Regions from separate parts of the Corynebacterium sp. S7 genome, predicted to be linked through region 1. Evidence: riboswitches for the same ligand, from Rfam matches in the RefSeq annotation. Region 1 holds a riboswitch; each other region holds the start of a gene.
What was found. A riboswitch is a leader RNA that binds a small molecule or an ion and turns the genes downstream of it on or off. The one in region 1 is predicted to bind thiamine pyrophosphate.
Positions count from the first base shown of each region.

Region 1 (4,639 bases):
CGACATCGGCGGAGAGCACCACGATGGGCAGCCCCACCGCGATGACGCGCAGGGCAATCGCAACAGCGAGCTCGAGGGAGTTATCCGTGATCTGCAGGAGCCAGAATTGAAAATGGACCTCTCCCCCGGGCCTGCCGTATAGCGCCATGGGGATTGCAGCCAGAGGTGCGGCAAAGAAGATCGGCCACCCGCGCCGGAGCAGTCGTGGGTAGCTAACGCCGAGCAGCGGGGCGGCGAGAACCGTGATCACGATGGCCACCGTCGCCGAGACCCAATCCAGGGTCAGCAGGAGCGGGGTGGTGAAAAGCAGCACGCCGATCAGGCGGCTGACAGGGTTGATGTTGGAGATAAGATTCACGTCAGCACGATCCTGTGATCGCCCAGCGAGGCCACGAAGTTCTTGTCATGGGTAATGGACAAGACCGTGACCCCAGTGGTGGTTAACTCCCGGATCAGATGCACGAGCTCGACATAGGTCCGGGAATCCTGGCCGAATGTTGGCTCGTCGAGAACTACGAAAGCCGGGGCGTTCACCAGTGCGGTTGCCACCGACAGGCGTCGTTTTTCGCCGCCCGACAAGGTAAACGGGTTGGCTTCCAAAAGATGCCCGAGCCGCAGCCTGGCCACCAATTCGTCGATACGCTCGCTCGACGCACCCGAGATGGCCAGCTCATCGGCGACGGTGCGCGCGACAAACTGATGCTCTGGGTTTTGGAAGACGTAGCCGATGCGCTGGGAAAGGTCCTTTGAACGCCACTCATGTGGAGGTTTGTGTAACCCCTGTCGCACGCCCTCGGCTAGCTCAAGGCTGCCTCCCTGTGGCTTCGCTAGGCCAGCAAGAACGGTGGCAAGGGTGGTCTTCCCCGTCCCGTTCGCGCCGAGTAGCACGCTCGAATGGCCTTCGGGCAGCTCGAGTGTGCGCGGTGGTCCCCAATCGGTAAGCAACTCGTCGGCCTTGACCAGCCACGGAGCGCCGACTGCAGGTCGCGGCGGCGGAAGTTGTGGCGGTCCGGGTAGATCGGCGGGCTCAATCTGTCGCATGCCGGAGCTATCCAGGCGAAAGAGCGTATCGACGAGGCCCAGCCACGGCTCGGGGTTATGCTCCACGACGAGAAGCGTTGCCCCTGTGAGCGCGCAGACCTCGGTGACTGCAGCGATGATGGATTCTGCGCCCCCCGGGTCCAAGTTGGCGGTGGGCTCATCGAGCACGATGATGTCTGCGCCCATCGCCAGCACGCCGGCGAGCGCGAGGCGCTGCTTCTGCCCACCCGACAGGTGCGAAGTCGGGTGATTCAGTGGCACGTCCAACCCGACCATGGCCAGGGCTTTTTCCACGCGTGGCCAGATCTCCTCGCGAGGCAGTCCAAGATTCTCGCAGCCAAAGGCGACATCGTCGCCGACGCGACCGGAGATGACTTGGGAATCGGGATCTTGCAGCACCATACCTACGGAGCCATTGACAGTGAGGCTACCTGTGCGGGTGCCCTCTTCGTCGTCGACAAGCAAGCCTGCGATCACACCGAGCAACGTCGACTTTCCGGCACCGGAATCGCCGGTGAGGAGGACTTTTTCTCCGCGTTCAATCTCAAACGAGACGCCGCTGAAGGCGGGCTCGCGCCGAACCGTGTGATGGTAGGACAGGTCGGTCGCCGAAATGGCGGGTGAGGTCATCGAGTCCTGCCTGCAGCGAAACGATCAAGCGCGCCAGTCTGCGCCAGAGCCTTGACTAAATAGTGTCCGAGCAGGCCTGCAAGCAGCGCACCAGAGATGATTAGCGAGCCTAGGTAGATCATGTTGAACTCGATGGACTTTGCCAGGTTTGCGCTGGTAAACAGCTCGAGGACGAAGGCGCCAAGCGCCGCGCCCACACCGGAGAGCATAGCTACGGGCAGGGTGAACTTCTTATAAGCGAAAGCCAGGAAGACCAGCTCTGCGCCGAGGCCTTGGACAATGCCCGAGTAGAGTGTTTCCACTCCCCATTGGCTGCCCAAAATGGCCGAGACCGAGGCGGCAACGACCTCCACAAAGATGGCGGCACCTGGTTTGCGGATGATGAGGCCGCCCAGCACACCGCCGAGGAACCACACGCCGGCGAAGAGGCCACCGAAACCGGGTGTCAGGGCATCAAGCGCGGTAAAACCGGCGTATCCAATCGAGTTCCACAGCCAAAAAATGAGGCCACAGGCCACACCGAGAACTGCAGCGGTGACAATATCAATAACGCGCCATTGCATGCGAGAACGCATAAAATTGCTTCCTTCCTAGCGCCGGTACTAACCGGATCAGGTTCAACGGTTCGCCAGCTTTCCTGGCATCTCAGCCCCGACTTCTGCAGGGCACCCGTGGGTACGCGATTAAGTTAAGCAAACATAAATTACTTTTCCAAGTCCGCCGACGTGAAGTGCGCGGAACCATGACCACCGGAGCGGGCCCAGTTCACTTCAAGCTCATCCTTGGTGCCAAAACGGATCAGGTGCACTGCAACAACGCGTTCGAGGCGCTCAACAGCTCCTGCTTCACCATCGATCGAAAGCATGAGTACTCCGTCGCCCGCAATCATGTCGCAGGTGGTTGCGGGGAGATCCTGGCCCTCAGGCGACGGGAATGTAAGATGCCCACGGTTGGTGTCTGCATCCCAATTGGCGGAAATCTTCTTGCCAAAATGCGATGCCAATTGCTTTCCGTAGCGACCTGGCCGATCAGTCTTAACACGGGCCGTAGATGTGAAAGTAGCGCTCATAGGCGGACAGCTTACTCCAATTTCCTTAAAAGAAGTTTCAGGATCAGCTCATGCATGGGAGCTTGGACATTGCCGCGTTCCGCCTCACGCACAATCGCGCCGACTTGGGCATCGAGCTCGCCGACGATTCCGACTTCCAGATCACGCTGCATCGACGTGGTGGAATCGGCTGGCATGCGATCTGCGAAATCCATCGTACGATCCACAACATCGCTGCTCAGGGGCACTCCCCTCGCCCGACCCGCGGAGGCGACCTCCTGCATGAGAGCACTTAACGACGATCGCCAGAAACCGCGCAGCTGCCCCAGGGGCTCGTCGACAAGCGATCCTAGTGCCCCGCAACACGCGACGAACATTGCTTTCTCCCACACATCGACGAAGATGTCTGTGCGCACGATGCAGTCAATGCCTGCGGACTGCAACGCGTCTGCGAATTCATCAAGGACCTGCGACTTACTGCCATCCCAGGTGCCGGTGGTAAACGAGCACGGCCCACCGTGAAATTCGACCTGCGCCGGGCCCGTGTGATGGAAGTAGCCTCGGACAACGCCAGGCAGAGTGCGCCCTGTGCCCACGACCTGGGCGACTTCGTGGGCGGACTCAACAGAGTTCTGCGTGACCGCAACGAGTGCCTCTTGCGGGGCGCCCTCAAGCACCTCCGCGAGGTTTTGCCCGGTGGCCTTCATCGCCAGGATGATCACGTCAACATGCTCGACCTCGCTGATGTGGCCGACTGCTTCGACTTTGATTGGGTCCTCATTATTGAGCACGATGCCACGGCTTCGCAGTGCCTCAAGCGTCTTACCGCGCGCCACCGCGACAACCTCGTGGCCACTTTTCGCCAAACTGCCGGCGTACCAGGCCCCAACCGCACCAACACCAATACAGGCAATTTTCATGTTTTCTATCCTACGTCGCATTCTAAAGGCACCATCCACAGGTAAACTTTTTAGCGTTCCCGCTTTCGACCGCACGAAAGGTAGACAAACATGGCCGGTGGCTTGCTTGCGCTTCTCGACGATATTGCCCTCATCGCCAAAAAGGCCGCCGCAACGATGGATGACGTTGCCGCGCTAACCGCAAAGACCTCCGCAAAGGCCGCGGGTGTGGTGATCGACGACGCGGCCGTGACACCTCAATACGTTGCCGATGCTAGTCCAGCACGCGAACTTCCCATGATCTGGCGGATCACCAAGGGGTCCTTCTTCAACAAGCTGATCATTGTTTTGCCGATTGCTTTGCTACTCTCGGAGTTCGCGCCGTGGGCACTCACCCCAATCCTCATGCTCGGTGGCACCTATCTATGTTACGAAGGTGCCCACAAGATCTACGAACAGCTCACTCGCGACAGCCACGAGGCCGAGGAGAAGGCAGCCAATAAAACACCTGAGGACGAGGACAGTCTGGTCCGTTCCGCCATCACCACAGACCTGATCTTGTCTGCAGAGATCATGGTGATTTCCCTCAATGAGATCGCGGATCAGACTTTCTGGATGCGCGCCCTGGTCCTCGCGCTGGTCGGTATTGGCATCACGGTCCTTGTCTACGGTGCCGTAGCACTACTCGTGAAAATGGACGACATCGGTCTTAGTTTGATCAAGAGCGGACGTGCCCCGAAGCTCGGAACTGCCCTGGTCAAGGGCATGCCGGTCGTGCTGAGCATTATCGGAGTGATCGGTACCATCGCCATGCTCTGGGTCGGCGGGCACATTATGATTGTTGGCTTCGAAGAATTCGGCTGGACCTGGCTATACGACACCATCCACGGTTGGGAAACTGCAGTAAGCAACAGTTTCTTGGCATGGCTGATTAATACCGCGGGTTCCTTAGTTGTAGGCCTGATCTGGGGCTTTGTCATCGTGGGTCTTCTCGCTCTGTTTAAGGCCCTGACACCGAAGA
Region 1 covers NZ_CM136760.1:1,170,850-1,175,488, reverse strand. The annotation lists gene ACXZ66_RS05715 (energy-coupling factor transporter transmembrane component T family protein) at 1-358, opposite strand, end outside; gene ACXZ66_RS05710 (ABC transporter ATP-binding protein) at 355-1,671, opposite strand; gene ACXZ66_RS05705 (ECF transporter S component) at 1,668-2,246, opposite strand; TPP riboswitch at 2,242-2,354, opposite strand; gene ACXZ66_RS05700 (DUF2218 domain-containing protein) at 2,375-2,740, opposite strand; gene ACXZ66_RS05695 (2-dehydropantoate 2-reductase) at 2,752-3,639, opposite strand; gene ACXZ66_RS05690 (DUF808 domain-containing protein) at 3,730-4,639, shown strand, end outside.

Region 2 (4,639 bases), on a different replicon from region 1:
CTTGGAATTAGGCAGTCAATGGGATCAATCGGCACCAGTGCGGACAACGCGTTAGCGGAGTCTTTCAACGCTGCGCTGAAGCGGGAAGTCCTCAAGGATTCCAAGACCTTTGAGAATCAATTGCGCTGCCGCCGGGACGTGTTCCGCTGGTGTATCCGTTACAACACGGTGCGCCGACATTCCTGGTGTAAATATCTCGCGCCTGCGGTGTTTGAGGAGCGCGGTCCTGCTATCCTGAAATCTGCTTCCTGATTAAATCCTCCGTGTCCACTTCCCGGGGGTCGGGCCCTACCCACCGCTGCTACTTCGCACACTCAGCACAGCTTCACCCCACCCTAAGTTCATGCCTGCTGTCACGAACTACTGGCGTCTCACGACGCCACCACAGTGCGCACACCGTTGGCTGATAATCAGAATTTCGGTTTTGTGCAGGTCACAGACCCGCCGCAGGAGCGTGAAAACTTTTCCGTTCGTGCGTTAAAAACGGGTTAACGGCGGCGCTTCGCGGCCCGGCGTTGGGCACGATTCCCGCCCGTTTTCGACACCACTGCCGCCGCGTCCTCGGCAGCGACGGCGGCGTTGAGAACCTGGGCAAGTTCGTGAACCGCTGCAACCAATTCCTTGTGCTGCTCGGTTACGAAAAAATCGCGCCCTTCGCGCAGATTGCACGCCATTGCGCGCACGACTTTCGCCGCCTCCCCCGCTTCCTCGGCAGGGGTTCGTCGGTTCAAGCTCAGCTGGTTTCGCGCTTCGGCAAGCGCGTCCCGGTGGCGTTGCTCGCGTCGTTTGCGCGACGCCGCCGCGCGGCACGCATCTGAGCAGTAGCGCGCTTTTCGTCCTCGCGGGTCGGTTCTCGGGGGGATCGGTCCGCCGCAGTTCTCGCACTCGTTGCGCTCAGTCATGGGGCGATTATAACGAACGTTCGATATAATCGGTGCATTTTTCACAGGTCTCTGACCAGCACAAAACCGAAAGTCAGATTATCTGCCAAAGGTGTGTTGCTTTTGGTGAGTGTCGCGGCGCCGGCGCCGGCGCGGGCGCTGTGACGCGACGGTCGATGTGTGCGGGTCGATGCGGGGTCACGGAAGCGGTGTGTGAAACCGGGGTACAAGTGTGTTGGGGTCGTCATGGTGCGTGGATGGAGCATCATGCGGGAGAAGAGTGATGGTGGGGCAAGGAAGCCGTGAGGCTTCCGCGCCAGCGCGTCGACCGGGACGCGCATCCCCGGGAGATGAGCGCGATGTGCGCGGACGCATTCGACCCGGGTGTAAACATTGTTTACCGATAACCGAGCGGCAGTCCCCGCGCAAAAGTCATCCCCGGGTGGCGGTGGGGTCGGACCATATGTAAACAATGTGGTGCTGTTGCAAAGTTGGGCCAGGGTCGAAAAGCCCAACCTCAAGACATTAGTTGTCCTTGCTCCGGGGTGCTTAAGCTGTCTCGAATATCCGGCTGACGATCACCGCGTCCGGGTTCGGTTGCCCGTAAGCAAACATCGTCCCCTGGCCTTTCCGTAATGAATGCATCGCTTCCATCCCTTTCAACGTCCGGTAGGCGGAAATTCGGTTTTTGAACGCTCCCTTCGGCCCCAGGATTCTTTTAAGTCGGCCATGATCTCCCTCGATAACGTTGTTCAGGTATTTCACCTGCCGGTGCTCCACCGTCTGAGGGCAGATTCCCTCCGCCTTCAGCTCGGATATTGCCCTGGCCAGAGCTGGTGCCTTGTCGGTGTTGATGACCCGCGGGGACCCGGCTGTCGTATTCGACCTCAGGGTCTTGGCCAGGAAACGCTTGGCCGCCGCGACATTGCGCTTCGGGGAGAGATAAAAGTCCAGGGTCTGCCCACCGGCGGTAATAGCCCGGTAGAGATAGCACCACTTCCCGCCGACCCGGATGTAGGTCTCATCCACCCGCCAGGAACTGGCCTGCCAGTCGGGTACCTGCCGGTACCAGCGCGTCTGCTTATCCAGCTCAGGGGCGTATTTCTGCACCCAGCGGTAGATCGTGGTGTGATCGACTGGCACACCCCGCTCGGTCATCATTTCTTCGAGATCGCGGTAGCTCACCCCGTAGCGGCAGTACCACCGCACCGCCCACAGGATGATGTCACGGGGGAAATGCCGACCGGAGAAGATGCCCATGGCTCTGATTATTTCACGCCGGTCTTTCTACTGCCCCAACTTTGCAACAGCACCCTCCTGGGATGCCTCACCACGTCTAAGGGCGGAGCGACCATCGTCGAGCAGGTTGCGCTCCCGCCCCGCATAAGTTTCGACGTCACCGCGGCCAGTAATCCAGGATGCCCGCAGCGGCGGAAGACCGACGAGCGGGTCACTACCGGGCCCGGCGGTGCGGTAGACCCGAACAGGCGGGTTGGGTGCGCCGCCGGGACCATCTTCTAACGATATCTCCGTGACCGGGACCTGGAGGTCGTATTCTTGGTCATGGACGTGGGCTAGGGCGTGCTGAGCCGATGAGCTCATAATGAGGGTTCCTTTTCCTTCGCCGGCATTACCCGGACAGGTTCGACGGTCGCAGGCTGCAACAACCCGATCTCAGCCCTTGCATTGGGGCTCCCGTATGGACGGAACCAATCCTAACAGGCCGTTACACCCATCAGCCCGCCATATATGGCAGCGAGGGTCGCTCATTCCGTGACCGGGGCGGCATTCCTGGCACATTCATCGGGGGGCCTACGACCCGTGTAGAGTCTGCATTGCGGGATTTTCCTCGCACACCACCACCTGCAGTCTCTCCCATATTGTTGTCGAAAGTCATCTGCACAGATATCAGAAGGCGATGTTGGGTGGAGGGGTTACGAACGCCTGAGTTTCATTTCCCCATGGTCTCTGCGGCTCGGCATTGTCGGTCCGTCTCGAGCATTCGGCTAGTAGTGCTTTGTTAGGTGGGGGCGCGGCCGCAGTACGGGCAATAGGCCAACAACCTGATGACAGCGGTCTGGAGTTCGGCGAGTGTGACATAGAAACTCACACCGCCTTGCGAGCTTTTGGGTCCGCAGCCAACCGTTGGATAGTGACAAACAGATGCGCCGCGGTCACTAACACCGTGTGGTGATGCCAGCCCAACCAGCTGCGCCCCTCGAAATGATCCAGACCCAGCCCGTGTTTCAACCTCGATCCACCGATGTGCCCTCGGTAAGCGATTGAGATCGGTTGCAGGCACCGTCAGGGATTTCGGGCAAGAGTGATCCCCAGATCACGTCGTCGTCTGGTTGTTCCACGAATTGGTAGGTCGGCTCGGGCCGGAGGGTTTCGGCTCAGGTGGTCAGGAAGAAACAACAGCCGGTGGCGAGTGACCGTGCTCGAACAGCTTCCGCCACTGCGGCTCCCATTTCCAGCCCTGCGGTAGGTGCAGGACCAACCGTCGTGCCCTACGAGCAATGCGGGCCGCCACCATGACGATCCGACGCCGGATCGTCGCAGTCGTAGCCCTGGCCAGTGCCCCGGCCGCGATGGTCCCGGCAGCCCTGGTGAGGTTGAAGGCCATGACCGCCACCACCAACCACGCCGCGTTCGCGGTGAACACACCTGAAGGCATATGCGCCAGCGCACTGTTTTTCAGGTCGGCGTTGACCTGCTCAATGATCGCGTGCTGCTGGTGGGTTTTATCCGCGGCCACGGTATCGATGAGACCTGAGTCGGCGGTGGTGAACACCGCATGGAAGCGGTGCAGATCAAACAGTCCCGGTTGATCAAGATCCTTTTTGTTCAGCTCTGGGATCCGGCGCACCACCAGCCGACCGGGAACCTGATCAGCCTCCTTCTTCGATGCAAAAGCGACGAAGGAGATTTCCGCGACTTCTGCTGAGGAGATCCATCGCTGGGTGTCCTCGTCGAAAAGCGCGTCGGTGTACTCAATTGTTTCCCAGGACGTGTCCGGGATCGTGGCGATCGCGTTCTGGATGTTGGGCGTCATCCGCGCGGTGATCGACACATCCGCACCTGCGGTCAGTGCTGCATGGATGCTGGGCCGGCCGTAGAAAGCGGAGTCCGCACGCACCAGCATTTTCTGGTGCTGGAGTCCCGGTAACCGCCTGGTGGTGGTGATCGCATCAGCAATCAACCGGCCGGCCCCACGCGGGGAGCCACATGAGCCTTTGCGCAGGCGCTGTGCGATGACCACCGGAGCGGAATCGGGTGTGGTCACCGTGGCCAGCAGGGCGTTGAGGCCACGGACCCCGGAGTAGCCGAAGCCGGCACCTTGTTTCTGATGGCCATGGACTTCGATGATGGTGTCGTCGACATCGACAAGCACGTACCCGCCGGTGTCGGCGGGCACCAGGACCGGTGACTGTGCTGCCAGTCCGGTGAGGAAGCGCGAGGCGACGGCGTCGAGTTGGCGGATGTGCCCGAAGGTGAAGGACCGGAGGAAGGAACCCAGGGTCGACGGTGCGTAGACCTGGTTGAACAGTCGGTTCATGCCGCCGTGGCGCAGCTGGTCCATATCAATGATGGAGTCGGCGCCGGCGACCATTCCGGCGATCAGGGTGGTGATCTTCGCCCCAGCGTTAGCGCCCTTGTCGCCTGCGACGGTCATCTGGTCTTGTGCCAGGGCAGTCAGCCCGGCTTCGTCCGCCAGGCGCATGACCGGGACCAGCCCGGCAGCCGACACGAGGTTC
Region 2 covers NZ_JBTIYK010000002.1:35,554-40,192, forward strand. The annotation lists one part of gene ACXZ66_RS14110 (IS3 family transposase) at 1-252, shown strand, start outside; gene ACXZ66_RS14115 (hypothetical protein) at 489-902, opposite strand; gene ACXZ66_RS14120 (IS6 family transposase) at 1,431-2,141, opposite strand; partial or broken gene ACXZ66_RS14125 (phosphomethylpyrimidine synthase ThiC) at 2,196-2,483, opposite strand; TPP riboswitch at 2,481-2,590, opposite strand; partial or broken gene ACXZ66_RS14130 (IS701 family transposase) at 2,988-3,131, opposite strand; gene ACXZ66_RS14135 (IS1380 family transposase) at 3,286-4,639, opposite strand, start outside.
Region 2: linked by a shared signal. The riboswitch ahead of ACXZ66_RS14125 (phosphomethylpyrimidine synthase ThiC) and the one ahead of ACXZ66_RS05705 (ECF transporter S component) in region 1 are both predicted to bind thiamine pyrophosphate.

Region 3 (4,639 bases), 700 kb from region 1:
TTAGCCTCGGCTTTGGCCACGCCGATTGAGGTCAAGCGCGAGCCCGTCTTCCCTGTTGCCAGCTTCGGTGTTGCAATGACCCCGCTGTATACCACTTTGGCATTGTGGGTGGGCGCGTTGCTTTCCGGTGTCGTTCTGCGTGCGAATGTGTCGCGCAAGGATATTGACGAGGCTACTTCCGCAGACTCTGCTGATTCAGCACCGCAAGAATTCACCCGCACCGAGCAATATTTCGGGCGCTTCGGCATCTTCGCGCTCATCGGCCTGGCACAAAGCACCTTGGTGGTGCTCGGTCTGATTATTTTCGTCCAGATCGAACCCGTCCACCCATTCCTGCTTTTCTTGATTGCATGGCTTGCATCCCTGGTGTTCATGCTGATCGTCTACACCCTGGTGCTCTCCTTCGGCAACGCAGGCAAGGCCGTCGCGGTGGTGCTTCTGGTATTGCAAATTTCGGCAGCCGGTGGCTCCTACCCCCTCGAGCTTCTGCCCAACTGGTTCCAAAACATCAGCCCGTGGCTGCCAGCAACCCACTCGATCAACGCGATGCGTTCGGCCATCGCAGGCACCTTTGAGGGTGATTTCTGGATCAGCTTCGGCTGGCTCGCGCTCTTTATTGTGCCCACGCTGCTGCTCGGCGTAGTTTTGCGCCCGCTGCTGGACGGCTACAACCGTTCCATGACCGAGGCAATGGAGAAAACGAAGCTGATGTAGTGGCCCCGCGGGTAATCGATATCGAAGTCCTGAAAGACTGACTCCCCGGGGTGCAAACCAGCAAAAAGCCCCTCGGCTGCGCAATGCAGCCAAGGGGCCAAGAGCCTGAAGAAACGCTAGAACTAGCGACGTTCCTTAATACGTGCAGCCTTACCACGCAGATCGCGCATGTAGTACAGCTTCGCACGACGAACGCGACCATGGCGCTCTACCTCGATGGAATCAATGTTTGGGGAGTGTACTGGGAAAGTACGCTCAACGCCGATGCCGAAGGAGATCTTACGCACGGTAAAGGTCTCGCGGATTCCGGAGCCCTGGCGACGGATAACAACACCCTTGAACAACTGGGTACGGGTGTTGGTGCCCTCGATAACCTTTACGTTAACGTTCAGGGTGTCGCCTGGGCGGAAATCTGGGATGTCGGAGCGCAGCTGTGCTGCGTCGATCTTGTCAATGATGCCGTTGCTCATGTTAGGCAATCCTTTTCAATTCTGGACAGAGGACCCTAGCGGCTTTTCCCTTATCAGGGCGCTCGGCTGGTTCGTGTCAGCTACAAGTACACGTGCTGCCACAAAATGACAGTCAACGCTCACATCTTGCCACACCGCTCCCCGATCCCCCAAATTTCCAACCGGGCAAACTCCCTGCAAGAAACGATTGCGAAGAAGTTTTGGCCTAGCTAACCTAAGAGTCTAAACCCACGGGTGCCCGAAGGATCGGGCTGAGATCGCGCTTTTGTCTCCTGCGCGGGACCGTTTGAACCTGTCTGGTTAGCACCAGCGAAGGAAGGAAAGGCTTCTTGGCACACGTGTCCTCACTAGATCTACGCTGCTACGTCATCACCGGCCGCGGCGACGCCGACCACATCGTCCGCGTCGCCTCCGAGGCTGCCCGCGGCGGCGCCGGAGTGATCCAGGTGCGCTCCAAACCCATCGATGCGGGCGACCTGTTCGCGCTGGCAGAGCGCGTCGCGCAGGCTGTTGCCCAGGTCAATACGAGCACAAAGATACTTATCGACGACCGCGTGGACGTCGCCCTGGCCCTAATCAATCGCGGTGTGCCTATCCACGGTGTGCACCTCGGGCAGTCTGACCTGCCGGTCCAGGCAGCACGCGAACTCCTTGGCCCCGAGGCCATTATTGGTCTGACCACAGGAACCGAAGAACTCGTCCGCTCGGCAAACGAGGTAGCCGAGTGCATCGATTACATCGGAGCTGGACCGTTTCGCCCCACACCGACCAAAGACTCGGGTCGCCCACCCATCGGGCTCGGTGGCTATCCCCGCCTCGTCGAGCTATCCGAGCTGCCCATCGTCGCTATCGGCGATGTCCAACCAGCGGACGTTGCAAACCTGGCAATGACGGGCGTGGCAGGCAGCGCCATGGTGCGTGCTTTCATGGATTCGCCAGACCCTTATTCCCTGGCTCAGCAGGTGGTTGCGCATGCCTAAGCACGTTTTTGTCATCGGTGGAGGAATCATCGGCCTGGCTACGTGCTTCGAATTCCAAGAGGCAGGTTTCAAGGTCACCCTCATTGATCCAGACCCGGCTTCCGGTGCCACCCACCACGCCGGCGGCATGCTGGCGCCCACAGCCGAAGTGCAATACCAGCAGCATTCTCTTGTCCCACTCATGCAAGCCTCGGCTGAGCTCTACCCCAGCCTCATCGAGCGCGTTGGCCAGCACACCGACCTGCCCACCGGCTATCGCACCGACGGCACCCTGCTGGTCGGAGCCGACCGCGCAGATGCCACCCATCTCACCGATCTCACCGGCTACCTGAAACACGAGGGAATTAAGGTAGCAACTCCGACAACACGTGAGGCGCGCAAGATGGAACCGGCGCTCTCTCCGCGCATCGCGAAGGTTCTTGGTATCGACGGGGATCACCAGGTCGCGCCGCGTCTGTTCGCGGAGGCGCTCTACGATGCCATCTCCCGCCGCGGGGCACACTTCATCCGGGAAGAGGTCACCTCGATTGAGGGCCACTCCCCCACTACGGCGATTCACCTAGGAAACGGGCAGGTGGACTCGTCGCAAAGCTTCGTTGTGCTCAGCCCTGGCCTCGGTGCTGCGACGATTGACGGTTGGTTTGAGGGTGATTCCACGCCGTTGCAACTGCGCCCCGTCTACGGCGACGTGCTGAATCTACGCGTGCCAGCAGAGATGTTCCCGCTGATCACTCGTGTGATTCGTGGGTTTGTTGAGGATCGTCCGGTGTACCTGATTCCGCGCGAGAATGGGCTGCTCACCATTGGTGCGACCAGTCGCGAGGATTCCCCGCAGCCGAGTGCCGGGGCGGTATACAACCTGCTGCGCGACGCGATTCGCATTGTGCCTGGCATCGAGGAATGTGAGTTTGTCGAGGCGACCTGCGGCGCGCGTCCCGGCACCCCCGATGATCTGCCCTACCTGGGCAAAGCTGGCACGAACCTGATCGTGTCCACCGGTTATTTCCGCCACGGGATTCTACTTGCTGCCCTCGGCGCAAAAAGTGCGCTCGCGCTCGCTACCGATAGCGAAGTGCCCGCCGATCTCACAGCGTGCGATCCGTTTCGCCACGCACTCGTACCTAATTCAGTCCCTAATTAATAGGAGCACCATGATTACCTACACAGTCAATGACAAATCCGTCAGCACGCAGGCCCTTTCGGTCGAGGACCTCGTGTTGCAGCAGGTCGGCACCGAAACAGGCGTGGCCGTGGCTATCGGCGGGGCCGTCGTGCCACGCTCGGGGTGGTCGCGCACCATTGCCGACGGCGACACTGTCGATATTCTCACCGCTGTGCAAGGAGGCTAATGATGCTCACGATTGCCGACAAAACCTTTGAGTCTCACTTGGTCATGGGCACCGGTGGCGCTAGCTCCCAGTCGCTGCTCGAGGAAGCACTTGTTGCCAGCGGAACTCAGCTGACCACGGTCGCCATGCGTCGTCACCAAGCAACGGCCGGTGGCGGAGAATCCGTCTTCGAGTTGCTCACCCGCCTGGGTATCGCGCTGCTTCCGAATACGGCAGGGTGTCGCACTGCCCGCGACGCCGTTTTGACCGCGCAGCTTGCGCGCGAGGCCCTGGGCACGAAGTGGGTCAAGGTAGAGGTCATCGCCGACGAGCACACACTTTTGCCCGATACGGCCGAGCTTATCGACGCCTGCGAGATCCTCGTCAGCGAAGGCTTCACGGTGTTGGCGTATACCTCGGATGACCCGATCGTAGCCACCCGCCTAGAAGATGTCGGCGTGGCTGCCGTGATGCCACTCGGCTCCCCGATTGGCACAGGTTTGGGCATTCTCAATCCGCACAATATTGAGCTGATTTGCACGCGGGCCTCAGTTCCCGTGCTCCTGGATGCCGGTGTGGGCACCGCCTCCGATGCGTCACTGGCCATGGAATTAGGTTGCGACGGCGTTCTTCTTGCCTCCGCGATCAATCGTTGCCAGGATCCAGTGGCCATGGCCCATGCAATGCGCCATGGCGTCGAGGCGGGGCGACTGGCCAGAGGTGCGGGGCGCATCCCCAAGCGCGAGCACGCGGTGGCCTCGTCTAGCTTCGACGGGCTGGCGTCTTGGTCAGATCAGGTGCTCTAACCATGACATTGCCCAAAGCCGAGCTTCACCGCACCGCCCGCCAGCTCGCACTGCCCGGCTATGGGCTGGAGCAGCAGACTCGCCTGCACAATTCCCACGTCCTCGTCATCGGTGCCGGTGGCCTCGGCTGCCCTGCCATGCAATCTTTGGCCTCGGCGGGTGTGGGCACCATTACGGTGATCGACGACGACACGGTCGACATTTCCAACATTCACCGCCAAATCCTCTTTGGTGCCTCTGACGTGGGCAAACCCAAGGTAGAGGTAGCCGCAACACGCCTTGCCGAGCTCCAACCAGGCATCAAGGTCAACGCCATCAACGACCGCTTGCGTTCCGACAAC
Region 3 covers NZ_CM136760.1:1,869,326-1,873,964, forward strand. The annotation lists gene ACXZ66_RS08955 (YhgE/Pip domain-containing protein) at 1-714, shown strand, start outside; gene rplS (50S ribosomal protein L19) at 837-1,184, opposite strand; TPP riboswitch at 1,405-1,519, shown strand; gene ACXZ66_RS08965 (thiamine phosphate synthase) at 1,514-2,164, shown strand; gene thiO (glycine oxidase ThiO) at 2,157-3,305, shown strand; gene thiS (sulfur carrier protein ThiS) at 3,316-3,513, shown strand; gene ACXZ66_RS08980 (thiazole synthase) at 3,516-4,298, shown strand; gene ACXZ66_RS08985 (ThiF family adenylyltransferase) at 4,301-4,639, shown strand, end outside.
Region 3: linked by a shared signal. The riboswitch ahead of ACXZ66_RS08965 (thiamine phosphate synthase) and the one ahead of ACXZ66_RS05705 (ECF transporter S component) in region 1 are both predicted to bind thiamine pyrophosphate.